One region of the Cryobacterium sp. TMB3-10 genome, then DNA from elsewhere that is predicted to be linked to it. Evidence: riboswitches for the same ligand, from Rfam matches in the RefSeq annotation. Region 1 holds a riboswitch; each other region holds the start of a gene.
The links. A riboswitch is a leader RNA that binds a small molecule or an ion and turns the genes downstream of it on or off. The one in region 1 is predicted to bind thiamine pyrophosphate.
Positions count from the first base shown of each region.

Region 2: another riboswitch for thiamine pyrophosphate. It lies ahead of E3T22_RS05825 (hypothetical protein); the one in region 1 lies ahead of E3T22_RS11265 (ECF transporter S component).
Region 3: another riboswitch for thiamine pyrophosphate. It lies ahead of thiM (hydroxyethylthiazole kinase); the one in region 1 lies ahead of E3T22_RS11265 (ECF transporter S component).

Region 1 is NZ_SOGH01000020.1:668,390-678,341, reverse strand. It holds gene E3T22_RS11300 (hypothetical protein) at 1-268, shown strand, start outside; gene E3T22_RS11295 (VIT1/CCC1 transporter family protein) at 265-1,374, shown strand; gene E3T22_RS11290 (TIGR03086 family metal-binding protein) at 1,489-2,079, opposite strand; gene E3T22_RS11285 (LLM class flavin-dependent oxidoreductase) at 2,309-3,343, shown strand; gene E3T22_RS11280 (hypothetical protein) at 3,372-3,989, shown strand; gene dinB (DNA polymerase IV) at 4,074-5,357, shown strand; gene E3T22_RS11270 (hypothetical protein) at 5,367-5,693, shown strand; TPP riboswitch at 5,776-5,886, shown strand; gene E3T22_RS11265 (ECF transporter S component) at 5,918-6,595, shown strand; gene E3T22_RS11260 (ABC transporter ATP-binding protein) at 6,606-8,168, shown strand; gene E3T22_RS11255 (energy-coupling factor transporter transmembrane protein EcfT) at 8,165-8,959, shown strand; gene E3T22_RS11250 (ATP-binding protein) at 8,973-9,539, shown strand; gene E3T22_RS11245 (hypothetical protein) at 9,574-9,834, shown strand; gene E3T22_RS11240 (D-alanyl-D-alanine carboxypeptidase family protein) at 9,857-9,952, opposite strand, start outside.
Region 2 is NZ_SOGH01000013.1:59,069-69,020, forward strand. It holds gene E3T22_RS05810 (nitrate reductase subunit alpha) at 1-354, opposite strand, end outside; gene E3T22_RS05815 (metalloregulator ArsR/SmtB family transcription factor) at 531-1,193, opposite strand; gene E3T22_RS05820 (formylglycine-generating enzyme family protein) at 1,458-2,354, shown strand; gene E3T22_RS05825 (hypothetical protein) at 2,491-3,213, opposite strand; TPP riboswitch at 3,204-3,304, opposite strand; gene E3T22_RS05830 (fructose-specific PTS transporter subunit EIIC) at 3,392-5,536, shown strand; gene E3T22_RS05835 (hypothetical protein) at 5,691-6,545, opposite strand; gene cofC (2-phospho-L-lactate guanylyltransferase) at 6,595-7,278, opposite strand; gene cofE (coenzyme F420-0:L-glutamate ligase) at 7,290-8,483, opposite strand; gene E3T22_RS05850 (TIGR03557 family F420-dependent LLM class oxidoreductase) at 8,486-9,487, opposite strand; gene E3T22_RS05855 (exodeoxyribonuclease III) at 9,557-9,952, shown strand, end outside.
Region 3 is NZ_SOGH01000024.1:122,775-132,726, reverse strand. It holds gene E3T22_RS13400 (TetR/AcrR family transcriptional regulator) at 1-486, shown strand, start outside; gene E3T22_RS13395 (FBP domain-containing protein) at 495-989, shown strand; gene E3T22_RS13390 (glutamate--cysteine ligase) at 1,023-2,108, opposite strand; gene E3T22_RS13385 (ABC transporter substrate-binding protein) at 2,306-3,331, shown strand; gene E3T22_RS13380 (iron ABC transporter permease) at 3,304-4,395, shown strand; gene E3T22_RS13375 (ABC transporter ATP-binding protein) at 4,392-5,162, shown strand; gene E3T22_RS13370 (alpha/beta fold hydrolase) at 5,197-6,066, opposite strand; gene E3T22_RS13365 (isocitrate lyase/phosphoenolpyruvate mutase family protein) at 6,104-6,904, opposite strand; gene E3T22_RS13360 (hypothetical protein) at 7,037-7,303, shown strand; TPP riboswitch at 7,337-7,437, shown strand; gene thiM (hydroxyethylthiazole kinase) at 7,429-8,247, shown strand; gene thiE (thiamine phosphate synthase) at 8,244-8,885, shown strand; gene thiD (bifunctional hydroxymethylpyrimidine kinase/phosphomethylpyrimidine kinase) at 8,882-9,778, shown strand; gene E3T22_RS13340 (MFS transporter) at 9,750-9,952, opposite strand, start outside.

The DNA of each region.
Region 1 (9,952 bases):
CGGGGCGGCCGCGGTGTTCGGCGTCGGCATGCAGGTGGTGGTGCGGCTTGACCGCAGCCGCTACCCCGACTCGATGGTGGAGGACCCGATCGGGGTCATCACCGCGCCAGGCGAGCTCGTCGGCTCGGCGCTTTATGCACCCGTCGTGGGCAAGGAAGCGGTGTGGGTGGTGCACTTCGAGGAACCGTTCTACGGTCTCGACGGCACCGGCCCGCACGAGTCGGCCCGGGTGTCGCAGGGTTCGCTCGAGGCAGCTCCGGAGTCGTGATCGCCGTGGCCGACCTCAACCAGCCCGCCGAGGCCGACATCCGTCGGTGGCGGCGGTATCTGGCCGATGAACAGGCCGAGGCCGCCGTCTACCGTGATCTGGCCGGTCGGCGTTCCGGCGAGGAACGCGACATCCTCCTGGCCCTCGCCGAGGCAGAGGGCCGGCACGAAGCGCACTGGCGCCACCTGCTCGGCGAGCGGGTCGGAGCGCCCCGGAAGGGTGCGCTGCGCACCCGGGTGCTTGGCCTGCTGGCCCGCAGGTTCGGTTCCGTCTTCGTGCTCGCGCTCGCCCAACGCGCCGAGGCACGGTCGCCCTACGACGGGGACGCCGATGCCACCAGCGCCATGGCCGCAGACGAGCGTATCCACGAGGAAGTCGTTCGAGGCCTGGCCGCCCGCGGCCGCCAGCGGCTGTCCGGCACCTTCAGGGCCGCGGTCTTCGGCGTCAACGACGGTCTGGTGAGCAACCTCGCCCTGGTGCTGGGCATCGGGGCGACCGGGGTGCCCACCGCCACCATCCTCTTCACCGGCATCGCCGGCCTGCTGGCCGGAGCCCTGTCGATGGGTGCGGGGGAGTACGTGTCGGTGCGTTCCCAACGCGAGCTTCTCGAGGCATCCACCCCGAACCCGGCCACGCGCAGCGTGCTCTCACACCTGGACGAGGCCGCCAACGAACTGACCCTCGTGTACCGTGCCCAGGGCATGACGCCCGAAGACGCCGAGGTACACGCCCGTGAGGTGCTGCGCACCGTGGCGGTCGCCACCGGTGCGCTCGACGTGAGCCGGCTCGACGGCTCCACCGCCGCACTTGTCGACGAGCACGAAGCCATCGGCACCGGCATGGGCGCCGCGATCTCCAGCTTCTGCTTCTTCGCCTCCGGGGCCCTGCTGCCGGTGCTGCCCTACCTGTTCGGCATGCAGGGCGTCGCTGCGATCATCGTCGCCGCGGTCCTCGTGGGCCTCGCGCTGCTGGCCACCGGCGCAGTCGTCGGACTGCTCTCCGGCGGTCCGCCGCTGAAGCGTGCGCTGCGTCAGCTTGTGATCGGCTTCGGAGCCGCCGGGGTCACCTACCTGCTCGGACTGCTCTTCGGCACCACCGTCGCCTAGCGCCCGGCCTAGCGCCGCAACTGTTGCCGGTGCGGACAAATGGTCCCGGTGTGCCGGGCGCACTTGTCCGAACGAGCAACAGTTGATCGGCGCGGGCGGACGCGGCGGCGGCGGTCAGCGGCGGTCGTCGCGGCCGGTGAGGGCCAGCAGCCGGGACTGCAGCGGAGCGTCCTCGGGCATCGGCACCGGGGAATCGAACAGGCCACTGGCCTCCAGCGCATCCCGCTGCGGCTCGAACACCGTCCAGACCGCCTCGATCAGAGCCGGGTCCAGGGTCTCGTCGGCCGCCGTCGCCCTGGCCAGGTCCCAGGAGTGAATCGTCACGTCGGAGACCTGCTCGCGCAGGTAGTCCAGCACCGTGACGGTGTCGTAGGAGAGTTGCACCGACGCATCCGCAGACGCCGCCTGCCACGCCGCGGTGGCCAGTGAGGAGTGCGTGTGCCATTCGGCAACGAGGTCGTCCCCGAGCGGGTCGACGCGGCGCCGGGCCTGGTCCAGGGTCAGCCCGGCCAGCAGCGGCGGGATCCACTGCTGCTCCCGAACGACGTGGCGCACCAGATCACCGACGGTCCACTCCTTGTCGGGCGTCGGAGCGTTCCAATCGTCCACGGCTGCGATGCGCCGGCCGAATTCACGGTGCGCCTGTTTCTGCAGGGTGTACCAGTCGATCGACGGAGCTGCGCTGGCGGAGGTGGTGTCAAGCACAGTTTTTTCGGACAGAGTCTTTTCAAGCACAGTGGGCTCACTTCGTTGATTGTCGTGCGGCATCCGCCCAGAGGGGAAAGTCCGTGCTGGGTGCAACGACGCTCGGCCCGCGGGCATTCCGGGTCCGCCGGAAATCTCCCCGTCAGTGCGAGAAGTTCCGCCGTAGAAGCTAGGTTCGACAGAGAACACCGCCGGGCTCTGTCCTCGGCCCTACCGCGACGAGGTCCACATGCCAGCTTCCAGTGCCCCGGGTTCCATCGCCGTCATGCTGCCGCGAGACCTGCCCGCAGCGCAGTTCGTGGCTTACGCGCGCCGCGCCGAGGAACTGGGTTTCACCGAGATCTGGGTGGTGGAGGACTGCTTCTTCCGCGGGGGCATCGCCCAGGCCGCCGTGGTGCTCGCCGCCACCACGACCATAGTTGTGGGAATCGGGATCCTGCCCGCCGCAGCCCGGAACCCCGGCTTCGCGACCCTCGAGATCGCCACCCTCGCCGAACTTTTCCCGGGTCGACTGCAGGTGGGCGTCGGGCATGGCATGCCCGTCTGGATGCGGCAGACCGGCAGCTGGCCGACCAGCCCCCTGGCCATGCTCGCCGAGAACATCGACCTCATGCGTGCCCTGCTGCGCGGGGCCTCCATCACGACAGCCGGCCGCTACGTCCAGGCGGATGCCGTGGCCTTGGCCGGTCCGCCGTCCACGGTGCCGCCGATCCTGGCGGGCGTGCGCGGACCGAAGTCCTTGCACCTGGCCGGCGCCTGCGCCGACGGGGTGGTGCTGGCCGAGCCCGTCACCCCCGAATACCTCGCTGCCGCGATCGGTGCCCTCGATGCCGGCCGCGACGCTCCGCCGGAGGGCTTCGGGTTCCCCGGCCTCCGCCCCCCGTCGGCTGCCCGTCACGTGGTGGCCTACAACGCGGCCGCCGTCGACGAGGACCCCGCCGTGGCCCGCAACCTGGTGCGCCCGGCTCTTGAGTGGATCGGCGACCCCGATTGGGCCCCGCACATCACGGTGCTGCCCTTCGCGAAGGAGTTCGCCGCCCTGCGCTCGGCCAGCGCCAGCCGGGCTGACTTCGCGGCAGCGATGCCCGAGAGCTGGGTCGATCAGCTCGCGGTGGTCGGCACCGCCGCATCCGCTCGCCGCCGCATCGATGAGCTGCACACCGCCGGAGCCACGAGCGTTGTCCTCATCCCGGCCGGTCCCGACCCTGTGAAAGCGCTGGAGTCGCTGGCCACGGTCCTGTCGGTCCGGGCTGGTGCCGCCTAGGCTGACACCAAAGCGAAGGAGCAGACTCATGGGATTCCTCGATCGCCTCCTGGGCCGACCCGAACAACCGGAGCCGACCCGCACCGCGCCGGCCCCGCAGCGCACCGACGACGAGATCGCCGTGGAACGCTACAGGTACCTCTTGCGCACCGCACCGCCGGAGACCATTGAACAAGTGCACACCGAAGCGTTCAGCAAGCTCACCGACGAGCAGCGCGACCTGCTCTTCCAGCAGCTGACCGAGAACGCGATGGAGGGTGAGCGCCCGGCGAACGCCGAACCGGCCACCCTGGCCAAGTCCGCCACCCGGGCCGAACTCCGCCAGCCGGGCACCCTGGACCGGGTCTTCGGCGGCGACCAGGCCGGCGGCCGGCAGGGCCCCGGCTTCGGCAGCATGCTCGGCGCTTCCCTGCTCGGTACCGTGGCCGGCTACGTTGTCGGCTCGGCGCTGGTGGGCGCGTTCCTGCCCGATATGGGCGGCGAGGCGGATGCGGCCGGTGACGCCGGCACCGACTCGGGCGCCGAGACCACGGCGGACTCAGGCGATTCCGGCGGCGATTTCGGTGGTGACTCCGGCGGCGGTTTCGGTGGCGACTCCGGCGGATTCGGCGATTTCGGCGGCGGTGGAGATTTCGGCGGTTTCTAGCTCGATGCCGACCCCTCCTGCCTGTACTCTCGAAGGTAGCTTCGAGTTGGTTCCGGCCGGAGCGGCAGAAGGGTGTGGTGCGGCGTGAGCAGGCAGGATGGCAGCGACCGGCAGACCACCGGCGCCGATGTCGACGACACGACCGCCACCATGCTGCACATAGACATGGATGCGTTCTTCGCGTCCGTCGAGTTGCTCGACCACCCCGAACTCGTGCACCTCCCCGTCGTCATCGGCCACCGCTCCGGTCGGTCCGTGGTGACAGCGGCCAATTACGTCGCCCGCAAGTACGGGGTCAACTCGGCTATGCCGATGGCTATCGCCCTGCGCCGCTGCCCGGCCGCCATCGTGCTCGAGCCGCACATGGGCCGGTACGTGGAGGTGTCCCGCCAGGTGATGGGCATTTTCACCGACATGACGCCGATGGTCGAGCCGCTCAGCATCGACGAGGCGTTCCTGGATGTCGCGGGCGCCCGGCGTGTGCACGGTTCACCCGCCGAGATCGGGCGGAAGATCCGCGCCCGTGTGTTCGCCGAGACCGGACTCACCTGCTCGGTCGGCGCCGCGTCGACTAAATTCGTGGCCAAGCTGGCCTCCGGACGGGCCAAGCCCGACGGGCTGCTGGTGATCCCCGCGGAGGACACAATCGCTTTCCTGCATCCGCTGCCCGTCGGCGCCCTCTGGGGGGTGGGCGCCAGCACCGAACAGGTGCTGCTCGGGCTCGGGCTGCGGCACGTGAGCGATATCGCGCACGCCCCCCTCGAGATGCTGCAGCGTGCCGTCGGCGTCGCCAGCGCGCACAAACTGCACGATCTGTCCTGGGGCATCGACCCGCGCACGATCAACCTCGAACGCGAGGAGAAAAGCGTCGGCCACGAGGTGACCTTCGAACATGACGTCACCGATGTCGCCCGGTTGCGCAGCGAACTCCTGCGCCAAGCGGATGCGGTGGCCGCCAAGCTGCGCGGCAACGGCCTCGTCGCACGGACTGTGGTGCTCAAGCTCCGCTACGCCGACTTCAGCACGGTGACCCGGTCGCGCACCCTGGCCGAGCCCACCAACGTGGGCCGGCGGATATACGAGGAGGTCACCGCGAGCTTCGACGTGCTCGCGGCCCGCGGCATCCGGGTGCGCCTGATCGGAGTGCGGGCCGAGCAACTCGGCTCCGGCGATGGTGCCGGCATGGGCCTGTGGGACGATGACGACGACTGGCGGGAAGCCGAACTGGCCGTGGACACCGTCACCGCCCGGTTCGGCCGGGGGATCGTGCGGCCGGCCTCGCAGCTGGGCGGCGGAAGTGCTCCGAAGCGTGATGTCCATCCGTTCGGAACACCGAACGCCGGGACGCCGCAGGGAGAGGGGGAGTAGCCTCTCACCATGACTAATCTCGCCTTGAAGCTCGCAGAAAACGCTCGATCCATCGGCGTCAGGTCGGCCTACGGAGACCCCGTGCAGATCGAGGGCGTCACGATCGTTCCGGTGGCCCTGGTGCAGTACGGCTTTGGCGGTGGCGGCGAAGGTGACGAGTCCGCGGCGGCCGGCGGTGGCGGCGGTGGCATGGCCATCCCGATCGGCGCTTACGTTAAGTCCGGCGGAGCGGCCCGCTTCGAACCGAATGTGATTTCGCTGCTGGCCGTCGGCATCCCCTTCGTCTGGGTCGCCGGCAAGGCCATCGCGCGCATCATCCGCGCGCTCAAGCGCTAGCACTAGCAGCGAGATCCTCGCGCGCAGAAATTGTCGCGCGACGCCTTGCATTGCCCGGATGCGCCCGGGGAGTTCTATACTCGAAGCTGAACACGGGAGTCCGGTGAACCGGGCTGAGAGGAAGCTACTTCAGCTTCGACCGTCGAACCTGATCTGGATCATGCCAGCGCAGGGAGGCTTCTCAATCCCGTGCCCAGTATTCCTCTACGGAAAGGGCACGTACAGTGCACGCGTCAATCAACACCCAGCCTTCCAGGACTTCGTCCGCCACCTCTCCCTCCACGTCGCGGAAACCGCGGGTGCTGAAATGGCGGGTCGTCGACATCGTCGTGGCCAGCGTCATCGGCGTCGCCAGCGGCGTGATCTTCTGGGCATGGGGCCTGGCCTGGTCGCCGCTGAGCGCCCTCCTGGCCTTCACCCCCGGGCTCGAAGGACTCCTGGCCGGCGGCTGGCTGTTCGCCGGGGTGCTCGGCGGACTCATCATCCGCAAGCCCGGTGCGGCCGTCTACACCGAGGTCGTCGCCGCCGTCGTCTCGATGCTCATCGGCACCCAGTGGGGCTTCTCCACCCTGATCTGGGGTGTCGTCGAGGGGCTGGGCGCGGAGATCGTGCTGGCCCTGTTCTTGTACGCCAACTGGCGCCTGGGCGTGGCCCTCCTGGCCGGCGCCGGCGCGGGCATCGCCGTTGGTCTGCTCGACACCACCTTCACCAGCTACGCGGCCCTCGACATCGGCCCCAAGATCGTCTACCTGGTTTCCGCCGTCGTCTCCGGTACCGTGCTCGCCGGGCTGCTGTCCTGGCTGGCGGTGCGCGGACTCGCCCGCACCGGCGCGCTGAGCCGGTTCGCCGCCGGCCGCGAATCGGGCCCGACCGACCGGGTCGACACCCAGCCTGCCCGGTGACCCGCACCGGATGCCCGCTCCGCGTCGCCGAGGCCCGGCCGTGACCGGCGCCAGGGTCACGGCCTCCGGCTGGGGCTGGCGGCACGCCGGCCGGTCCCGCCCCGCGGTCTCCGGGCTCGATCTCGACATCCGCCCGGGGGAGCGGGTGCTCGTGCTCGGACCCAGCGGAGCCGGCAAGAGCACGCTGATGCACGCCCTCGCCGGTGTGCTCGGCGATGACGAGGACGGCGACGAGACCGGCGAACTCCTCATCGACGGCCGCCGCCCCAGCGCGTCCCGCGGCCGGGTGGGCCTCGTGCTGCAGGACCCGGACTCGCAGGTCGTGCTTGCGAGGGTGGGCGACGACGTCGCCTTCGGCTGTGAGAACCGCGCCGTTCCGCGCGCCGAAATCTGGCCCCGGGTCGGTCGGGCCCTCGCGGACGTGGGCCTGGACCTGCCTCTGCGGCACCCGACCAGCGCGCTCAGCGGCGGCCAGAAGCAGCGCCTGGCCCTGGCCGGGGTGCTCGCCATGCGCCCGGGCCTGGTGCTGCTGGACGAACCCACCGCCAACCTCGACCCTGACGGTGTCGTCGAGGTGCGCGACGCCGTGCTGCGCTCCGTGGAGGCGTCGGGTGCGACCCTCATCGTGATCGAGCACCGCGTCGCGGTCTGGCAGCACGTCGTGGACCGCATCGTGGTGCTCGACCCGGCCGGCGGCATCCTCGCCGACGGACCCACCGACAGCGTGCTCAGCGCCGAAGGGGAGCGGCTCGCCGCCGCCGGAGTGTGGATACCCAGGTTCCCACCCGCGACGCCCGACCGGCGCCCCCGCTCCGACGGTCCCGGCGCGGAAGTCCTGCTCAGCGCCGATGACCTCGCCGTCGGACGGGTGCCGTTCGCCCGCAAACAGGCCGTCGTCGTCGCACACGGCCTCGACCTCGCCCTGCGCGCCGGCACGGCCACGGCTCTCACCGGACCCAACGGCACCGGCAAGTCGACTTTCGCGCTCACCCTGGCCGGGCTTCTGGCCCCCGCGGGCGGGCGGTTGACCGCAACGGATGCCCTCGCCGGGGGACTCGGGCCGGCCCCGCACCGATGGCGCTCCCGCGACCTGCTGGCGCGCATCGGCACCGTCTTCCAGGACCCCGAGCACCAGTTCCTCGCCGGGACCGTGCGTGCCGAGCTCACCATCGGCCCCCGCGCCCTCGGCCTGGGCGGGGCCGAGCAAACTGAGCGAGTGGACGCGCTGCTGCACAGACTGCGGCTGGACCGTCTCGCCGACGCCAACCCGTTCACCCTGTCCGGCGGCGAGAAGCGCCGACTGTCCGTGGCGACGGTGCTGGCGACCCGGCCCCGGCTGCTCGTCCTCGACGAACCCACCTTCGGGCAGGACTCCCGCACCTGGGCCGAGCTGGTGCGCCTCCTCGCCGAACTGCTGGACACCGGCACCGCCGTCCTGGCGGTCACGCACGATGAGCAGTTCGTGGCCGCGCTGGCGGATGCGCGCCTCACCCTGGTGCCTGGAACCGGGCCGGCGAGTGGCCGCAGCGTGACCGCCGGGCTGCGCGCGCCCGCCGGAAGGGAGGCGTCGTGAGCCTGATGACGCCGGAGATCCGGCCCAGTGCGATCGCTGGAGTGAACCCGGTCGCCAAGCTCGCCGTGGCGCTGGTGATCAGCTGCGCCCTGATGCTGTCCATCGATTGGGTCTCGGCCGCGGTCGCCCTCGCACTCGAGGCTGTGCTGCTGGCCTGGTGCGGGCTGAGCGCCCGCCAGTTCTGGCTGCGCACCGCACCGGTGTGGATCGCGGTTCCCTTCGCCGTGCTCACCACGGTGCTCTACGGACAGGACTCCGGCGCCGTGCTGTTCAGCGCCGGCTTCGTATCGGTGACCGAGGGGTCCGTGGCCCTGGCCCTCGCGATTGGGTTGCGGATCTTGGCCATCGGCATCCCCGGGATCGTGCTGTTGGCCACCACCGATCCCACCGACCTCGGTGACGGCCTCGCGCAGGTGCTGCGCCTGCCGGCCCGGTTCGTGCTCGGCGCCCTAGCCGGGCTGCGCCTGGTGGGCATGTTCATCGACGACTGGCATTCCCTGGCCCTGGCCAGGCGGGCCCGCGGGGTGGGCGACGGCGGCGGCCTGCGCGGCCGCGCCCGCCGGTTCGGCGGACTCGCCTTCGCTCTGCTGGTTCTTTCGGTGCGACGGGGCAGCAAACTCGCCACGGCCATGGAGGCCCGGGGTTTCGGCAGCGACGAACCGCGCACCTGGGCCAGGGAATCGGTCTTCGGAGCGCGTGACACACTGGTCGTCCTGATCGGGGCTGCCATCGCCGCCGCGGCGATCTCGGCAGCCGTTCTGGCGGGGACGTGGCATTTTGTGCTCGCCTGACCTGGTCGCACCGGTGCTCGCCGCCGTCAGGGCGCTGAACCGCAATCCGGTCGGCGACCGGGCCGTGATCCTCATCGACGGTCCCAGCGGCGCGGGCAAGAGCACCCTCGCCGACGCCGTGCTGGCCGCCTGGCCGGGACCGGTGGCGCCGACACTGGTGCGCCTCGATGACATCTACCCGGGCTGGGGCGGCCTGGACGCCGCCGTCGACCAGGTCGGCCGGCTGGTGCTCGGCGCCCGGCATGCCGGCCGGCCAGCCGCCTGGCAGCGGTACGACTGGGCGGGGGCCGTCCCGGCCGAATGGCATAGCGTCGACCCCGACCGGCCGCTCGTGATCGAGGGCTGCGGTGCCCTGGCCCGGGCGCATGCGTCCCTGAGCGACGTCAGGGTGTGGCTGGATGCCGACGACGGCATCCGCAAGCGGCGGGCGTTGGCCCGTGACGGCGGCGGGTTCGAGGCGCACTGGGACCAGTGGCAGCACGACTGGGAGGCCTACCGAGCCCGGGAGCAGCCCCAACTATCGGCCGGCGTCAGTCTCACGGGCACCCCGCCTGGGCTTGGGCGCTCCGGCGGCGCCTGAGGCGAAAACCGGGCCTGAGCAGTAAGTTGGGGTCATGACTACCCCGCAGAGTGAGAACACCGAGTACACCGTGGAATTCGTGGACGGTCCCCTCGAGGGCCAGACCGACAGCCGCGTGCTCCTGCACGGCAAGCACGACGCCCGGATCAGCATGGTCGCCGCCGTCGACAGCATGGAATCGCTGTTCTGGTACGACGAGGTCGACAGTCGAGAGGTGCAGGGCAAGCTGCACGTGCGCTACGCCTTCGACTCGTCGGACAGCGATCCCGTCGAATCTGACGACGCTCCGGTCTGAACCGGTTACGCCCACCCGCTGACTACCAGCTGGCGACGAGGGCGCTGACCACGGGGACCGGGTGCAGCAGGCGCCAGCCCGGACCCGGGTCGGTCAGACTGCTGTCGAGCTCCAACGT
Region 2 (9,952 bases), on a different contig from region 1:
CAGCACACCGCGCACGTAGGGGTAGCGCACCCGGTTGGGCGAGTAGGTGTACCAGCTGAACGCGGCGCCGCGGGGGCAGCCGCGGGGCTCGTACTCTGGCGAGTCCGGACCCACGGAGGGGTAGTCGGTCTGCTGGGTCTCCCAGGTGATGATGCCGTCTTTGACGTACACCTTCCAGGAACAGGAGCCTGTGCAGTTCACGCCGTGGGTGGACCGCACCTCCTTGTCGTGGGTCCAGCGGTCACGGTAGAACGAGTCGGCGTCGCGGCCGCCCTCGAGGAACAACGAACGCAGGTCTGGGGAGGTTTCACCGCGGCGCAGGAACCGGCCGAGGTTGAGGATTGAGTCGGTGATGGGACCGTCGCTGCCGGGTTTGGCGGATGTGGCCCCGGCTCGGCCATTTCGTGAAAAGACAGAATTCTTGACTGATTTCACGAAGATCTCCTAGCGCTGCCGGCGTCGCCACGGTCAGCGATGCCCTCTGCGCAAGTCTCCCGAGTGCGGAAAACCGCTACAACCGGGAAACGCCGTTAATAATCAGCGGGAGCGTAAATGACCACGGGCGGCACCGCCGCGGCCGGCTCCAGGACCCGCTCGAGCAGGTCGAGGGTGCAGATGTCCGGCCCGACCAACGGATGCAGCCGGTCGGCCCGCAGCGGGCCATCCGTCTGTTCGAGCAGCGTCTTGATCAGGCCGAAGTGCACAGTGCACACCTCGGGGTGCAGCTTCACCATCTCGCTGTACGGACAATCGTGCAGGTGCACGTGGGTGCCGTCAGAGTCGTGGTCGGAATCGAAGCCGCTGGCGTCGAGGTGGTCGTCGAGCGCGTCCATCTGGCACTGGCGCGGGGAGGTGTCGACGGTTTCGAGGGGCAGGAGCCTCCGCACGAGGTCACCGCGGCGCTGTGCGGCTTCGGCCTTGGCCGCGCGCACCGAACCGGGCTCGGCGGAACCGGCCGCCGCGCTGTAGAGCATGCGGGGGCGACCCTTGGTCTCGCGGGTCTCCGGCTGGCAGGTGATGAAACCATCGTCGACCAGGCGCTGCAGATGTTCTCTGGCGGTGTTGGGATGCAGCCCGGCCGCCTCGGCGAGGTCGCCGACGGTCATGGTTCCGCGACGCTGCAGGTGCAGGAGCAAAGTGATCCTGCTGATCGAGGCGAGCGTGCGATAACTCGGGGCGGAGCGGGGAACCATGGAGCCCAGTATGGGCCACCGTCCAATCTGGCGGTACCCCCTGCCCCTGATCGGGCGCCAGCTTCTACTCGCCAGATGCCGTGAGTCGCCATCAGGAGGGGCGAGCCTGGTCCCGCCGGCAGGGTGGTCGCGGCGACGGAGGAGCGCTAGGGTCTGCGCGTGACGACGGATGAGCACGGGTGCTGCGCGCCCGCACACGAGGTGATACGCCAGGCCCGGCTGGCCGTGGGCGTAGACGATGCGGAGGCACCCCCGGGCACAGCCATGTCCCAGCTCCCCCCGGCACCGGCCGCTCCCGGCTCACTCGTCCGGCATCACCTCGACCAGGCGCTGGTGCCGGCGCAGGTCTTCGCCATGGGCGACGCCGACGGCGCGGGCAATCCCGGCGACGGCGAGACCCCCGTGCACGAAGTGCGGCTGGATGCCTTCTCCATCGACACGACGACGGTCACCAACGCCGCCTTCGCCCGGTTCGTGGCCGATACCGGGTATCGCACCGAGTCGGAGCTGTTCGGCTACTCCGCGGTGTTCCACCTCGCGTTGCAGGCCGACATCGATGACGTGGTCGGCCAGCCCCCGCAGACACCCTGGTGGCTGGGGGTGCGCGGCGCGGACTGGGCGCATCCGGCCGGCCCCCGTTCGTCGCTCGACGGGCTGGCCGAGCATCCGGTGGTGCAGGTGAGCTGGAACGACGCGCTGGCCTACTGCGCCTGGGCGGGGCGACGGCTGCCGACCGAGGCCGAGTGGGAGTGCGCGTCGCGCGGCGGGCTGGCCGGCCGGCGCTACCCGTGGGGCGACGAGTGGGAGGAAGGGCAGCGCTGCAACATCTGGCAGGGCCGGTTTCCCGCGGTGAACACCCTGGCCGATGGCTGGCTCAGCACCGCCCCGGTGCGGGAGTTCGCGCCGAACGGCTACGGCCTCTGGCAGAGCGTGGGCAACGTCTGGGAGTGGTGCGCCGACTGGTGGGCGGAGGGCTATTACGCGCACTCCCCCGCCGAGAATCCGGCCGGCCCGGCGACGGGCGAGCAGCGTTCGATGCGCGGCGGCTCGTACCTCTGCCACGACTCCTATTGCAACCGGTATCGCAACTCCGCTCGGGCCTCCAACACCGCGGATTCCGCGGCCGGCAACGTGGGCTTCCGCACCGTGGCGCTGACCTGATCCGGCGCCGCCGAAGCACAACTCGTGCTCGATTCCGCCGGCGTGGCCGACCGCCTCGTCATTCCGGGGCGATCGCCGGTCGGCGGCTGGGAATCGCAGGAGTCATGCATCCGCGGGTGCGGATGGTTGTGGTCTGCTACCCCGGCGCGTGCAGCCGGGGCGCGTCGAAGAAGAGCAACTCGAGGGCCGCCGACCGCGCGAACACGGCGCGCATGAGCGCCCGGTCGACGGCCGTCGCGGTGGCCGCCGCGGTGTCGGTGAGCAGGATTGCCTGCCGGGTCGCGGCCGCGAACCCCTCGTCGGCGTAGGTCTCCAGCCAGTCGGCGTACGGATGCGCCGCGTCGCGCCGGCTCGCCGTGAAGCCGGCGTGCAGGCGCTCGCCGACATCCGCGTAGAGCCAGTAGCAGGGCAGGACCGCGGCCAGCAGCACCGCATAGTTGCCTGCCGCGCTGACCGCGACCAGGTGGTCGACGTAGGACCGGGTCACCGGGCCGGGCGCCGGGCGCGTGTCATGGCCGGTCAGCCAGGTGCGGTGCAGCTCGAGTTCCACCTCGATGCAGTTGGCGGCGCCGGTAGCCCAGAATTCCCGTTCGGCGGGGGTGGGCGCCAGGACGCTCGCCTGCGCCAGCACCCGGGAGTACGCGGCGAGGTAGAGGGCATCCTGGGCCAGGTAGTAGGCGAAGTGGCCGGCGGACAGGCTGCCGTCGCCGAGTTCCGCGATGAAGGGCAACGCATCGATGGCGGTGCGGGTTTCGGCGATGTCGGCCCAGAGCAGCCTGCTGAACGGTTCGGTGCGGCCCGGCTCCGGCCGCAGATCCGGGTCGGCATCCCCGCGTGATTCGGCGGCGTGAACGTTCATGGCGACATCCCTTCGCTAGTGCTAACTAGTCAGGTTCGACGGGTTTGGATCTCAGCGTCCGCATCCGGCGGAGGCACCCCGTGTCGCGTCCCACCCTAGCGGCCGGCAGGGCCGAAAGACTCTCGAATGCACCGGGCGCCGAACTGTACGCTGGACAGGCTGCTGCATTCTTCACCGGGTGAGCACGCGCTCCATGGCCGACGGGCCACCGGTCGTCGGCGTCGTCCTGGAAGGACACCGCACCATGCCTGACACCCCGACCGACACCACCATCGCGCCGCCCACGGTGTTGATCCTGGCGATCACGGCCTGCCCAACGGGCATCGCCCACACCTACATGGCTGCCGAGAAACTCGACGCGGCCGCCACCGAACTCGGCTACGAGATCCGGGTCGAGACGCACGGGTCCGTCGGAGTCGAAGGCACCTTCAGTCAGGCCGACATCGACCGCGCCGACGCTGTCGTCGTCGCCGCCGACACCCAGATCGACCTGTCCCGCTTCGGGGGCAAGCGCATCGTCTCCACCCGCGTCTCCGACGGCATCCACCGCCCGGCCGCGCTGATCGCCGAGGCGCTGGCCGCCGCCCCCACCGGCCGCGCCGCCGTGACCACGGATGCCCCGGCGAGCGCCGGGAAACGCGACATCGGCGGTTTCATCTACCGCGCGCTGATGAACGGCGTGTCGTACATGATCCCGTTCGTCGTCGTCGGCGGGCTGCTCATCGCGATCTCGCTGTCGATCGGCGGCGAGGCCACCCCGCAGGGACTCGTGATCCCCGAGGACAGCTTCTGGTTCACCATCAACCAGATCGGCGTGCTCGGCTTCACCCTGATGGTGCCGATCCTCTCCGGCTTCATCGCCTACGCGATCGCCGACCGGCCCGGGCTCGCACCGGGCATGATCTGCGGTTGGATCGCCACGACCGGCTCCTTCTACAACTCCGAATCGGGTGCCGGCTTCATCGGCGGCATCGTCACCGGTTTCCTGGTGGGCTTCGTGGCGCTGGGCATCAAGAAGATCACCGTGCACCGCTTCATCAAGCCGATCATGCCGATCCTGGTCATCCCCGTGATCACCACCCTCGTCGTCGGCGGCCTGTTCGTGCTCGCCCTCGGCCAGCCGATCGCCTGGGTGTTCTCCTCGATGACCGACTTCCTCTCCAGCCTCGACGGCGGCAGCGTCGTCGTGCTCGGCCTGATCCTGGGCGCGATGGTCGCGTTCGACATGGGCGGCCCGATCAACAAGACGGCGTTCCTGTTCGGTTCCGCGCTGATCGCCTCCGGCAACCCAGGCCCGATGGGCATGGTCGCCGCGGCCATCGCCGTGCCGCCGCTGGGCATGGGGCTGGCCACGGTCATCCGTCGCCGGTTCTTCACCCCGGTGGAACGCGAGGCCGGCATCGCCGCGCTGTTCATGGGCTTCTTCGGCATCACCGAGGGCGCCATCCCGCTCGCGGCGGCCCGCCCGCTGCAGGTCATCCCCGCGAACGTGCTCGGTGGCGCCGTCGCCGGTGCCATCGCCGCGATCGCCGGGGTCACCAACGCCGTGCCGCACGGCGGCCCGATCGTGGCCGTCTTCGGTGCCGTGAGCGGCGTGCCGATGTACTTCGTCGCGATTCTCTCCGGTGTGGCCGTCACCGCTCTGGTGTCGGTGCTGTTGATCGGCATCTCGGTGCGCAAGGTCGTGCCGGCGGATGCTGCCGCGGTTGCGGTCGCCGGTGCCGCTGCGGATGCCGCTGTGCCGGTTGCCGCGCCGGGTGCTGCGGCGAGTGCCGTGTCGCCCGTGGCTGCGGCGCCGGTTCTTGCCGCGCCTGCTGCCGCCGAGCCGGTGGCCCCCGCCCCGAAGACCGTGCTCGACTACATCGACGAACGCACCATCGTGCTCGACATCGACGAGACCGACCGGGACGCCGTCATCCGTCGTCTGGCCGGTCTGATGCAGACCACCGGGCGGGTACTCGACGTCGACGCCGTCGTGCAGGCGGCCATGGACCGTGAACTGATCAGCACGACCGGCATCGGCGAGGGCATCGCGATTCCGCACGCCAAGTCCGACGGCGCCACCTCCCCGGTGCTCGCGTTCGCGCGCAGCCGAGACGGCGTTGACTGGAACTCGCTGGACGAGGCCCCTGCGCACCTGATCTTCATGATCGCCGTGCCGGAGGCCGCCGCCGGCACCGAGCACCTCAAGGTGCTCGCCCAGCTGTCCCGCAGCCTGATGAAGCCCTCGTTCCGCGCCTCGATCGAGATGGCGGCCACCCCGGCCGACGTGCTCGCGGCACTGGCGTCCTCGGTGCGGCCGGCGACTCCCGCCGCGCACTGACCCCCGTCCTGGACCGCACGTCGGGGCGGACTTTTTCGGGAAACACCGCCGCGCGCGCCTGCGCAACGCGGCGTTTCTCGAATTCCTCCGCCTTTACGTACCGAGTTCGGCCGAGTCGGCCCGGTCGGCCGCCGCCGCCCGAGTGAATGCGGCGCTACCGCGCGCTGCCGGCCGGCGCATCCCTCTGACCCGCCCTGGTTGTTCGCAGGGCGATGCCCGCCGCGGCGAGGCCGAGCGAAGCCAGGACGAGTGCCGTGTGACTCCAGCCCGAGGTGGCGAGGACCGTGCCTCCGCTGGCTGCGGCCCAGGTGCAGCTACGGCCGAGCGGCCACCAGGAGAAGCTGCCGCTGACGACGCCGGCGCGCTCCGACAGCTCGGCGAGGGGAGAGAACGGCCCCTCCACGGCGCAGGCGTAGTCCAGGCCGCCGTGCACCGCAACGAGGTACGCGCCGGAGGTGGCGATAGCGGCAAGACAGAGGCCGGCCGCGATGAGGACGGCACCGAATCGTGAACGCTCGGAGGCGGACAGCCGCTGCGTCCCGATGCCCCGAGGGAGGAGCACCGTGCGCCCGAGGAGCACCGCGATGAGGCCGATCCAGAGCGGGCCACCGGCCAGGGTGAAGCCGAGGACCGCGGCTGCGAGGACCGCGGGACCGCCGGCAGCGCCCGGTTCACCGGGAATCCACTCGGCCGCAAGGAGCAATGACAGCGCCGCGAAGATCACTCCTGCATACCCGGCGAGCACGCTGCGCCCGCCGAGGCCCCAGCGACCGGTCGGCGGCGAGAACACCAGAAGCAGGGTGAGTGTGGCGGTGCCGGCGAGGGCGGCGACCGCTGCCAGCAGCGAAAGGCCACCGACGATCAGGTCCCAGGCCTGAGCCACCGTCGCGTCTCGGCTGAACATGAAGATCAGGGTGGCGACGGTAGCGCCGATGACCGCCGTGAGCATCACGGTGCCGGCAAAGCGCGCGGCATGACCCAGGTGCATCCGGGCGTCGGTGTTCCCCATGACTGCACGCTAGCGCAGTGGCCGGCGCTGGCTCACTGGCTGGTGTCTATCAGCGCCCCTCTGGGCCTGGCACCTGCTGCGAACGGGCGATGAGGGCGCTGGTGTGCGCACCGACACCGCGGCGCAGCACCTCGGCAAGGTTGTCGACGGTATCGACGTCGCGGCGGATCGACGCCGTGGCGGGCAGGTCGAGCGGCACGTGGCCGGCAGTCTCGTGCGCAGCACGGGAGCCGGGCCCGAACCGGGGAGTGAGCGTGATGCCGGCGCGGGCGAGCAACGTGGTGGTGCCGGTGCCCTCCTCGTCGGCAACCATGGCCAGGTCATGGGCGGTTGCGGCGGTGAGGGTCGACTCGACGTCAGCGACGGTGAGCGCGGGCAGGTCTCCGGTGAGCACAGCGACGCTGCAGAGCGGGTACTGCTCATGCGCCACCCGGATGCCCTCGGCGATGGCCGCGTTGAGCGGGTCCCGAGTTGCCACACAAGCGCCCGTCCCGGCATCCGAAGCGGATGTGTGCGGCACCTCGGGAACGATCTGGGCGCCCAGCGCCTTGAGCGGCGCGGCGGCGGCGGGGTCGGCGGTCACCACGAACACCTCCTGCACCATCCCGGCGGCCAGCAGTGCGGCCACGGTGTCCAGCGCGAATGCTTCGGCGAGCTCCCCGCGGGCCGGGAAGGTTTCCGGCAGCGCGCTCAGGCGGCTCTTGGCGCTCGCACTGCCCTTGACGGGCACCACGCACACCCATCTCACGCGGATGCGGTTCCGCGAGAAGCCACTTGAGGCCCACTGCTGCGCTCCGAGGGGGCCTCAACCGGAAACTCACCAGCCAAATCCTCTCGAGTTGCCACTTGAGGCCCTGTGCCGTGCGCGGTGGGGGCCTCAACCGGCAACTCACCAAGGTGGTCGTCGGCGGCAGCATCCGGAATCTCACGAGTTGCCGCAAAGTGCCCCCTCGCGGGCCCGATAGGGGACTTTTGCGGCAAGTCGGCATCAGGAATCTCACGAGTTGCCGCAATGTGCCCCCTTAGAGGCGCTGTCGGGGCATCTTCCGGCAAGTCGGCGGCCGCGGTCCTGTCATCAGCAGCCCTGGCCGTCCCCGCCTCATCAGCGTTCGTGGGTGCGCTATCCGTCCCACGGTCCGCCTCGGCAGCCGCCAGCCCGGCCGCATAACCCTCCGCGTACGCCTCGGCGCTGCCGACGCGGAACATGTCGTTCGCAGTGTCGCGCAACAGCCGGCGCGCGCCGCGATCCCCCGCGTCGATCGCGCCCACCAAGTGGCCGAGGCCGCGGAGCACGGCGACGGGGTTGCCGCTGGTCTTGCCCTTGATCAGGTCGGCGGCGCCGGCGATCTCGTCCGCGACGGCGGCGACGGTGACGTCGAGGCGGCGACCGTGCGCATCCATGCTGCCACGTAGGTCGTCGAGCACGGCCACGCCGGCAGCGCCGATGGCGATGTCGGTCTGGCCGTCCCGCCACGGGCGGCCAACGGTGTCGGTGATCAGCACCCCGAGATGCAGCCCGGTGGCGGCGCGGAGGGCTGCGCAGAGGCCGCGCGCGGAGGCATCCGGGTCGACGGGCAGTAGCAATACAGTGCCGTGCTCGACGTTGCTGGCGTCGACACCGGCGGCGGCCATCACCAGGCCCTGCCGGTTTTCGACGATGCGGGTGACCCCGCCCGGATGCGCACGGGTCGCGACGACCCGTACGGTCTCGTCGGCGATGGCCTGCTCCCGGTCGGTCGCGGCCACCTGCCTGCCCTCGGCCTTGGACACGATCTTGCTGGTCACGGCCAGGATGTCACCGTCGGCCAGACGGGACGCGGCGGGACCAGCGACGGCCAGGATGGTCGCGGCCAGGTCGTCGCCGGCCCGGACCTCGCCGATTCCGGGCAGCACGAACACCTCGAGCCGGTGGCGCGCACCGTCGGCCGCGGAATGCATCGCTACCGGGCGAGCTTCGGCAGCACGTCGCGGCCGAAGACGTCGATCCACTGGCGCTGGTTGCGCCCCACGTTGTGCAGGTAGATCTTGTCGAAGCCGAGGTCGACGAACTTCTGGATGTAGGCACGGTGGTCGTCGGGGTCGGCGGAGATGATCATCCGGCCCTCGAAGTCCTCCGGACGCACCAGTTTTGCCATCTGCTCGAATTCGAACGGCGAACGGATGTCGCCCTTGGGGAACTTCATGCCGCCGTTGGGCCACTCGTGCAACGCGTTGGCCATGGCCTCCTCGTCGGTCTCGGCCCAGCTCATGTGCAGCTGCAGCACCTTGGGCATGGTCGACGGGTCCTTGCCGGCCTCGCGGGCGCCGTCGTCGAACTTGCCGAACAGCATCGAGATCTTCTCGAGCGGGGCGCCGACGGTGATGAGGCCGTCGGCGTGCCGGCCGGCGCGCTTGGCGGTGACCGGGCCGGCGGTGGCGACGAGGATCTCGGGCGCGACCTCAGGCATGGTCCATAGCCGGGTGGACTCGAGCTTGAAGAACTGGCCAGAGTGCTTGACGTCCTTGCCGGCGATGCTGGCGGTGAACAGCTTCGAGATGATCTCGATGGCCTCGAACATACGGTTGATGCGCTCGGGCGCCTCGGGCCAGTAGCCGCCGACGATGTGCTCGTTGAGCGCCTCACCGGAACCCAGGCCCAGCCAGTGCCGGCCGGGGTACATCGAGGCGAGTGTGGCGGAGGCCTGCGCCACCATGGCCGGGTGCCAGCGGAAGGTTGGCGCGGTGACGCCGGGACCCATGTCGCCCTTGGTGCGCTCACCGATCGCGGCGAGAACGCTCCACACGAAGGAGGATTCGCCCTGGGCTGGCACCCACGGTTGGAAGTGATCGGCCGCCATCACCCCGGAGAAGCCGTGCTCCTCCGCATAGGCCGAGAGCGCCACCGCCTCGGCGGGGGCGAACTGCTCCAACATGGCCGCGTAACCGATCTGCAATTCCGACATACTGCCATCCTGCCACTCGCGTGTGTCGGCGAGGTTTCTGGAGCGCCCGCGCCAAATAGGCTTAGAGCCATGCGCATCGCCACCTGGAACGTCAACTCCATCCGTGCCCGCGTCGACCGAGTGGTCGACTGGATGGTGCGAGAGGACATCGACGTGCTCGCCATGCAGGAGATCAAGTGCAAGCCCGAGCAGTTCCCCGCGCAGGCCTTCGAGGACGCCGGCTACGAACTGGCCATCCACGGCCTCAGCCAGTGGAACGGCGTCGCGTTCGCCAGCCGCCACGAGATGACGGATGTGGTCACCGCCTTCCCCGAGATGCCCGGCTTCCTCAAGGGTGAAGAGGGTCCCGGCCTGCCGCTGGAAGCCCGCGCGCTGGGCGTGACCGTGAACGAGATGCGCCTGTGGAGCCTGTACGTGCCCAACGGCCGCTCGCTGGATGACCCGCACTACGTCTACAAGCTGGAC
Region 3 (9,952 bases), on a different contig from region 1:
CGCCCGGCGAGTATCTATTCGCACATCTCGGGGCTCGACGACCTGCTCGACCTCACCGCCGCGTTCGCCCTGCAGGAACTCGCGGACGGTCTGGCCGAGGCCCTGCCCGGCAAGGCCGGCCGGAGCGCCCTGTTCGCGTTCGCGAACGCCCACCGCGACTACGCCATCGCCCACCCCGGCCGGTGGGAGGCGGCGCAGCGCCGCGTATCGCCGGAGGCTGCCGCCCAGAGCGCGGGCGGGCTCATCGCCCGCTCAGCCCGGGCCATTGTGAGCGGCTACGGCCTCAGCCCTGACGACGAGGTGCACGGTGTGCGGCTACTCGGCAGCGCCATCAACGGCTTCGTCGCGCTCGAGTCCGGCGGCGGCTTCGACCACTCGGATCCCACCGCGGCTTCGAGCTGGACCCGGGTGCTCGACGCCATCGACACGTCGCTTCGGAACTGGCCCACGACCGACACGCAGCACCCCGACCACTCAACCGATTGAGACTTCGTATGCTCCCCCTCAGTACCGCCACCATCAAGGCCACCTTCGTGAACGCCTCCCGCAAGGTCGTGTCCGACATCACCCTGCCGCCCGGCTTCGACCAGCTCGACTGGGCGCAGCTGGACTATGTCGGCTGGGTCGACCCCAAGATGAAGCGCCGCTCCTACGTCGTCGTCCCCGTCGACGGCGAGCCTGTCGGCATCGTCCTCCGACAGGCGGATGCCTCCCCACGCCGTCGCGCCCAGTGCTCGTGGTGCCGCGATGTGAAACTGCCCAACGAGGTGGTGCTCTACAGTGCCCAGCGGGCCGGGGCGGCCGGCCGCAACGGCGACACCGTCGGCATCCTGGTCTGTGAGGCGTTCCAGTGCTCCGCCAACGTGCGGAAGCTGCCGTCGATGGCCTACATCGGTTACGACGTTGCCGCCGCCCGAGATGACCGGATCTCGATGCTGCGCGCCCGGTCTACCGGATTCGTGGGCGAAGTGATTCGCCCCGGCGACTGAACCTGGAGCCGGGCGCGGGAGTCGGCGCGCCGATCAGCTGAACGACGACTCGACGAGTTCCCGCCATCCGGCGAGCCCGCCCGTGCGGAACGCCCGCCGTTGCTGCTGGGCGCCCGTTCCCGTGCGCCGCACCTGCTCCACCAGCTCGGCCACCCGGGGCTGGTCCCCGGTGCTCTCCAACGCGTCGCCGACGGAGCGCAGCAGACTGTCGGTGACCGCACTGGCCGGGGCCAGCTCCCTGGTGGTGGGATCGAGGAGCTGGCCGCGGATGCCGTCGCGGGAGGCGTGCCACAGCGCGGCGTCGAGCAGTTCGGGCTCCACCGCGGGCGGCGGTGCCCCACGCTCGCCCGCGGCCATGCCGGTCACGACCAGGGCGCGGGCCACCGCCGCCAGCAGCATCGTGGGCGCCAGGTCGAGTTGGGCGTCGGCCACCCGCACCTCGAGCGTGGGATAGCTCTCGGACAGCCGCGCGTACCAAGCCACCGTGCCGGTGTCGACAGTGGCTCCCACACCGACCAGACGCCGGATGCGCCGGTCGTAGTCGTCGGCGTCGGTGAACGCCGGCGGACAGCCGGTGGTCGCCCAGCGGCGCATGATCACCGCCCGCCAGGAATCGAAGCCGATGTCCCGGCAGCGCCAGAACGGCGAATTGCCGGTCAGCGCCATCAACGTGGGCAGCCAGACCCGCAGATGATTGAGGGCGTGCACCCCGGCCTCCCGGGTGGGCACGCCCACGTGCACGTGCGTGGCGCAGATCTGATGGTCCCGCACGACCCCGCGCACTCCGGACCCGATCCGGTGGTACCGGGCCGCGTCGGTGAGGGTCGGCGCCGCCGGGGCGTCGAAGGGCGTGCCGGTTCCGACAGCCAGGACGCCGCGCTCCCTCGCCACCGCAGCCAGCTCGCCTCGAAAGGCGGCCAGGTCGGCCTCGGCCTCGGTCAGCTCGGTGAAGACCGCCGAGGCTCGTTCCACCTGTGAGGCCAGGAACTCGCGGGTGACGAGTCCGGGCGCGCGAGCCCGGGGCGGCAGATCGCCCAGGATGGTGTCGGCCATACTGACCGGCCGCAGGGAGCGCGGGTCGACGAGAAAGTACTCTTCCTCGATGCCAAACGTCACCATGTGCAGCCTCCGGGAGCCGGATCGGCGGAGCCGGACAGGAACATCCTGTCACCGGGAGGCAGGTCAGGGAACACCTCACCGAGCGGACAGGAATTTAGGTAAGGCTATACTTACCAAGGCCCGCATCGCGAGGAGCCGTCACTTTACGCTCAGCACCGTCAGGAGTTCCCATCACTACGAAAAGGACGCACGCCCTCGTGGGCCTGCTCACCGCCGTCGCGCTCGCCACCCTGTCGGGCTGCGGCGCCTCCGAGGAGATCGACTCGCCGGCGGCCCTGGCCGTCGCCAGCGACGGGAAGACGGGGTATCCCCTCGTCGTCTCGAACTGCGGCTCCGAGCAGACGTTCGAGGCCGCCCCGGAGCGCGTGGTGTCGTTGGACCAGAACTCGACGGAGATCCTGCTGTCGCTCGGCCTGGAAGAGCGCATGGTCGGCACCGCGTCGTGGACCGACCCGGTGCTCGACTCCCTGGCCACCGCGAACTCGGCGGTACCGCGGCTGGCCGACAACGCGCCCACCTACGAGGTGCTGTTGGGCACCGACCCCGACTTCGTCACGGCCTCGTTCGGTCGCCACTACGCCGACGCCGGGGTCGCCAGCCGCGAACGGCTCGCCGAGACGGCCATCGGCTCCTACCTCTCGCCCACCGACTGCGACAACGGTGTGAGCGTCAACGGCGGCGGAACCCGCACGACGGCGCTCAAGGTCGACGCGTTGTACCAGGAGATCCGCGAGCTGGCCGAGATCTTCGACGTGACGGACCGGGGCGAGGCGCTGGTCAGCGAACTCGAAGGGCGGGCCGCGGCGGCCTCCGACGGCCTGGACTTCGACGGACACTCGGTCATGTTCTGGTTCGCCGACACGAAGACGCCCTACATCGCCGGCGGCCTCGGCTCAGCGGCGCTCCTGGCCAGCACCACGAACATGACGAATGTCTTTGCCGACACCGCCGACGATTGGCCTGCCGTTGGCTGGGAGAGCGTCGTCGACGCCGACCCGGACATCCTCGTCCTGGGCGATCTGCAGCGCGACCGCTTCCCCGGCGACCGTCTCGACGAGAAGATCCAATTCCTCGAGAGCGACCCCCTCACCAAGAACCTCGAGGTCGTGCAGGAGCAGCGCTACATCGCCCTGCACGGCGCCGAGATGAACCCGTCCATCCGCTTCGTCGACGGCCTCGAGAAGATCCGTGCCTGGTGGGACGAGCACAAGGACGCGCTCTGAGCACCGTTGAAGCCGCCTCGGTGACCCGCGGGCGGCCCCTGCCGCGCGCGGTGCTCGCCCTGGCCCTCGGCCTGCTCGGCCTGGTCGCGATCGTGCTCTCGGTGGGCGTCGCCGTCACGCTCGGCCCCGCGGATGTGTCCCTCGTCAACGTGCGCGACATCCTGTTGAACCATCTAGCGTTGACCGACATCCCGGTGCGCGTCTCGGAGGATGCGATCGTCTGGCAGGAACGGCTGCCGCGGGCCCTGGTCGCAGCGGCGTGCGGGGCCGGGCTCGGCCTGAGCGGGGTCATCCTGCAGTCGCTGCTGCGCAATCCGCTTGCCGACCCGTTCGTGCTCGGGGTGTCCTCCGGGGCATCGACGGGGGCGGTGCTCGTCGGGGTTCTCGGCATCGGCGGCGGAGCCATCGGGCTCTCCGGCGGCGCGTTCATCGGCGCCCTGGCCGCGTTCGGCTTTGTGCTGCTCCTCGCCCGGTTCTCGTCCGCCGGCACGGCGGGGGTCATCCTGGCCGGCGTCGCGAGCACCCAGCTGTTCTCGGCGCTCACCTCCCTGGTCGTGTTCGCCTTCGCGGACTCCGACGAGACCCGTGGGGTGATGTTCTGGCTCCTCGGCTCGCTCGAAGGCATGCGCTGGGACGACGTGGCCCTCAGCTCCGGCGTGGTCACGGTGGGCGCCCTGATCTGCCTGGTCTGGGCGCGATCGCTCGACGCCTTCGCGTTCGGTGAGGATGTCGCCGCGTCTCTCGGCATCCACGTCGGGCGCACCCGGCTGATCCTGTTGATCGTCACGGCCCTGTTGACCGCCACCCTGGTGAGCATCGCGGGCGCCATCGGCTTCGTCGGCCTGGTTCTGCCGCACGCGGCCCGCCTGCTCTTCGGCCAGCGCCACTCGAGGGTCATCCCGGCCACGATTGTGCTCGGCGCTGTCTTCATGGTGTGGGTGGATGCCGCGTCCCGCGTCGTCTTCGCCCCCACCCCGCTGCCGGTCGGCGTGGGCACCGCCCTCGTGGGCGTTCCCGTGTTCGTGCTGTTGCTGCTGCGGAACAAGGGCAGGGGCAGGGCGTGACACTCGAAGCGCACCGCGTGAGCTGGCGGCGAGGCGGCACCCTCGTGATCGACGACGTGACCCTCTGCCCGCTGCCCGGCTCGACGGTGGGTCTGCTCGGCCCGAACGGCTCCGGCAAATCCTCCCTGTTGCGCCTCCTCCAGGGCGTGTCGGCACCCGATACCGGCAGGATCACGCTCGACGGGGCCGACCTCACCTCGGTGCGTCGCCGCCACGTCGCCCGAACCGTGGCGACCGTCACGCAGCACGCGGAGACCGAGGTGGACATTCTGGTACGGGACGTCGTGCGGCTGGGCCGCACGCCTTACCGGTCGCTCTTCGGCGGGGACACCGCAGACGATGCGCGGGCGATCGACCGCGCACTGGCGCACGTGGGTCTGACCGACAAGGCGGACCGACTCTGGCGCACGTTGTCGGGCGGGGAGCGCCAGCGCGCCCACATCGCGCGGGCTCTCGCGCAGGAGCCGACCGAGCTGTTGCTCGACGAGCCCACCAACCACCTCGACATCCGGCATCAGCTGGAGCTGTTGGCCCTCGTCGCCGACCTGCCGGTCACCGCGATCGTGGCCCTGCACGACCTGAATCTCGCGGCCACCTTCTGCGACAGTGTGCTTGTCCTGCAGGACGGACGCGCGGTCGCCGGGGGCAGCCCGCGAGACGTGCTCACGCCCGAGCTCATCGGCGACGTCTACGGGGTGCGGGCCCGGGTCGCCGAGGACGCGATGACGGGCCGCTCTCACGTGCTGTTCGATCCCACCCCGCTCTGACGGCCGCGCCCCGCGGCGGCCGGCGTCGGAGGGTCTAGGCCGTGTCCGCCGGGCGCCGGTAGAAACCGGCCAGCGCCGCGGTGAACGCCTGCGGCTGCTCCACCCACGGGTAGTGCCCGGCGCCGGCGATGGTCACTGCACGACCGTTCGTGAACAGGTCCGCGACGGCCAGCACCGGGGCCAGCCCGGTCAGGCCGTCGTCGGCGCCCGCGACCACCAGAACCGGGCAGTGCACCTGCGCCAGGCCGATCAGGATGCCCGCCGGGTCGGCCCCGGCGAAGAACAGGTCCTGCGCCGCGGGATGCCAGGCGCCGGTCGCCTCGTGCTCCCGGGCCTGGGCCGTCCACCGCGACCAGGCGATCGGGGCGAGGTAGGGGAACAGGTGGTTCAGGTCGGAGGCGGTCGTCGCCGCCGTCGCCGCGATCCGGTGCGCGACGTAATCGGCGTACCAGGGCTCGGCGCGGTGCCCCGTGATGATGTGCGAGCTGTCGTCGGGGACGGTCACGAGCCACTGCGCGGGCGGGGTGAGCAGGCACAGGCTCGCCAGCCGATGAGGGTGGCGGGCCGCATAGGCGAGCGCGACGCGGGTGCCGGCCGAGTGGCCGAGCAGCTCGATCTCGGCCAGCCCCAGATGCCGGCGGAGCGCCTCGACGTCGTCGGCCAGGGCCGGCCAGGATGCGGCGGGCGCGGTGGGCGATGGCGACGACGCCCCCACGCCCCGCTGGTGCAGCACCACGAGGGTGCGCAGGCGGGTGAGCCCGGCCAGATCGCCCAGGTACTCCGGATGCCGGGCCGGCCCGCCGGCCAGCACGACCAGCGGCGGGCGCTCAGGCGCGCCCGCCGCATCCGGGGTCAGAACGTCGTAGTGCAGAACGGTCTCATCGTGCGACGCGAAGCTGGGCATGACCCCACCGTACCGAGCCGCCCACGCTGAGGCCGGGTTAGAGCTCGAAGGGGAAGCCGAGGTCGTCGGGGTAATCGCCGAGCGCGGTGAGCTGGGCGGCGGCGCGCTGCAACGCGGCGAGGGCCAGGCCGAGGGTACCGGGGCCGAAGCTGACCCTGGAGACGCCGAGTTCGGCCAGCCGGGCCAGGGGAACGGCGCCGGGGTTCCCGATCACGGAGATGCGGCCGTTCACCTCGTCGAGGGCGCGCTTGACCTTGTCTTCGTCGCCCAGGCCGAGGAAGAAGATCACGTCGGCGCCGGCGTCGAGATAGGCGTTGGCACGCTGAACGGCCTCGGCCCACTCGCCGCCGCCCGCGAGGGTGTCGACGCGGGCGTTGATCACCAGCGGCACTCCGGCCGCCTCGGCGCCCTCCCGCGCCGCGGCGACCCGGGCGGCCGCGGTGGGGATGTCGAACTGCGGCGCCTTGGTGGCGCCCACGGAGTCTTCGATGTTGATGCCGGCGGCCCCGGCCTCCTCGATCAGGCGGCGCACGTTGCGGGCGACCCCCGCGGAATCCGCCGCGTAGCCCTTCTCGAAGTCGACCGAGACGGGCAGGTCGGTCGCTCCGGTGATAATGCGGGCGGCGATGATGGCCTCGTCGACGGTGAGGCCCTCGCCGTCCGGCAGGCCGCGCACGTTGGACACCGAGTGCGAGGCACTGGCGAGGGCTTTCACGCCCGGGGTCTCGGAGACGATCTTGGCGGTGATCGCGTCCCACACGTTCGTGACGATCAGTGGCGTGCCGGGCACGTGCAGGGCGTTGAGGAGTTCGGCCTTGTTCAGCAGTGTGGTTGTCATCGGTCCAGTGTGCCGGGTGCGCCGGTGTAAACGCTGGAGGGTTTCAGACAAAGACAAAGACGCAGCGCTGTCAACCGTGTATACACGTCGCCGCTTTGGTCTTAGCGTGAGATCTACACCGAGGGAGATGTCATGCAGGCTCACACCCTCACGGTCGGCGAGCGCCTGTTCCGATTGCGCAGCTCGTGCGACGTGACCGCGCTCGTAGCAGCCCTCACGGCCGCCGTCCGGCAGGGTGGCGGAATGGTCAGGCTACCCGTCGTCGGCGATGTCGGTGTGGAGGCGCTCGTGTCACCTGGCGTCAGCGTGGTGCTGGAGACCTTCGAGGTGGATCCGCTCGCGCTTCTGGACCCGGCGGTGCCGGTGCCGTGGTTCGCCGTCGACGATTTCGACTACTAGTCCGGGTGTGAACAATCCGGCCGCTAGGGTTTCGGTAGTGACACGGGGTGCCCTGCCAAACGGCCGGGGCTGAGAAAACACCCGTTGAACCTGATCTAGTTCGTACTAGCGAAGGGATGTCCCGGATGACCATCCGTCTGACACCAGAGAATGCTGCCCATCTGCTCGGCCGTCTGCGCGAGAGCCAACCTCTCGTACAGTGCCTCACCAACGCGGTGGTGACCAACTTCACCGCCAACGTGCTGCTGGCCCTGGGAGCCGCGCCCGCGATGGTGGACGTGCCCACCGAGGCCGGACCGTTCGCCGGGGTGGCCTCCGGAGTGCTGGTGAACGTGGGCACCCCGCACGCCGAGCAGCGCAGTGCGATGCTCGAGGCCGCGTCGGCCGCACACGCCGCCGGCACCCCCTGGGTGCTCGACCCCGTCGCGATCGGCGTGCTGCCGGTGCGCACCGGGCTGGCTCGCGAGCTGCTGCACTTCCGGCCCACGGCCATCCGCGGTAACCCGTCGGAGATCATCGCCCTGGCCCAGCTGGGCACCGGCGGCCGAGGCGTCGACGCCACCGACTCGCCGGAGGGCGCCGCCGACGCCGCCGCCCTGCTCGCCCGCAGCACCGGAGCGAGCGTAGCCGTGTCCGGCGCGGTCGACCTCATCACCGACGGTTCGCAGACCATCCGGGTGGCCAACGGTCACGTGCTGCTCACCCGGGTCACCGGCGGCGGATGCGCGCTCGGCGCGGTGACCGCCGCCGTGCTCTCGCTCGTCGACCGTGACGAACCCGGCGCAACGCTCGCCGCGACCGCCGCCGCCACGCTGCTGTACACCGTCGCCGCCGAACTCGCCGCCGCCGACGCGGCCGGGCCGGGCAGTTTCGCGGCGCACTTCCTCGACCGGCTGCACTCCCTCGACGGCGCCACCGTCATCGACCGGGCGCGGCTGGCGTGAGCGATCTCTCGCTCTACCTCGTCACCGACACTGCCCTGTGCGCTGCCAGGGGCGTGCTGAGAACCGTGATCGACGCCGTCGCCGGCGGCATCACCACCGTGCAGGTGCGCGACAAGACCGGGTCGGACGACGACGTGCTGCGCCTGCTGCTGCAGGTGGCCGACGCGGTCGGTGACCGCGCCACCGTGGTCGTCAACGACAGGGTCGACGTGTACCTGCGGGCGCTCGCCGAGGGCGCCGCCGTGCACGGCCTGCACGTGGGCCAGGGCGACGAAGCCGTGGCCAGAGTGCGCGACAGGGTCGGCTCCGACGCGATTGTGGGCATCACCGCCAACACCCCGGCCGAGCTCGACAGGGTCTTCGCGCTGCCCCCCGGAACCGTGGACTACCTGGGCGTCGGCGTCATCCGGGCCACCAGCACCAAACCCGACCATCCGCCCGTGCTCGGGGTGCCCGGCTTCGCCGCGCTGGCCGCCACGAGTGCGCTGCCCTGCGTCGCGATCGGCGGCATCGGGCTCGCGGATGTCTGGCCGTTGCGCCGGGCCGGGGCCGCCGGGGTGGCCGTGGTGTCGGCCGTCTGCGCCGCTCCGGATGCCCGTGCCGCCGCCAGCGCCCTGCGCCGGGAGTGGACCCGATGACCGGGCCGAGGGAGATCCCCCGGGTGCTCAGCATCGCCGGCACCGACCCCACCGGCGGCGCCGGGATTCAGGCCGACCTCAAGAGCATCGCCGCCAACGGCGGTTACGGCATGGCCGTGGTCACCGCGCTCGTCGCCCAGAACACCCGCGGGGTGCGTTCGGTGCACATCCCGCCGGTGTCCTTCCTCGTGGAACAGCTCGACGCGGTCAGCGACGACGTCACCATCGACGCCGTGAAGATCGGCATGCTCGGCCAGGCCGACCTCATCGAGACCGTGGCCGCGTGGCTGGCCCGGGTGCGGCCATCCGTGATCGTGCTCGACCCGGTGATGATCGCCACCAGCGGCGACCGGCTGCTCGACGCGTCCGCCGAGGCCGCGCTCCGCGCCCTGGTGCCGCTGGTGCACCTGGTCACCCCGAACCTGCCCGAGCTGGCCGTGCTCGTGAACGAACCCGAGGCCGCCGACTGGGCAGTGGCCCTCGAGCAGGGCGAGCGGCTCTCCCGCGCCTGCGGCACCCGGGTGCTGGTCAAGGGCGGCCACCTGGCCGGTCCGGCCTGCCCGGATGCCCTCGTCGACGCGGCCGGCACCGAGCCAGGGCGGGCCCACATCGTGCAGGTCTCCGCGCCGCGCATCAACACCGTGAACACCCACGGCACCGGCTGTTCGATGTCGTCGGCCCTGGCCACGCTGGCGGCCCGGCACCGGGACTGGCCGCGGGCGTTGACCGAGACGAAGGCCTGGCTCAGCGACAGCGTGGCCTCCGCCGACCGGCTCGAGGTGGGCGGCGGGCACGGCCCGATCAACCACTTCCACGCGCTCTGGGCGGCGGCCGGAACGCATCCGGAGCCACCGCCTCGAGGGCTCAGCCCATCTGGTTCTGCCGGGCCTTGACCGGCAGCAACAACAGCAAGCCGATGACAAGCACCAGCACGATGCCCAGGATGCCCCAGTAGGTTTCGCCGAAGATGGTCACGGCCAGTGCGAACGCCGTGGGGGCCAGGAAGCTGGCGGCACGACCGGTGGTGGCGTACATGCCGAACACCTCGCCCTCCCGGCCGGCCGGGA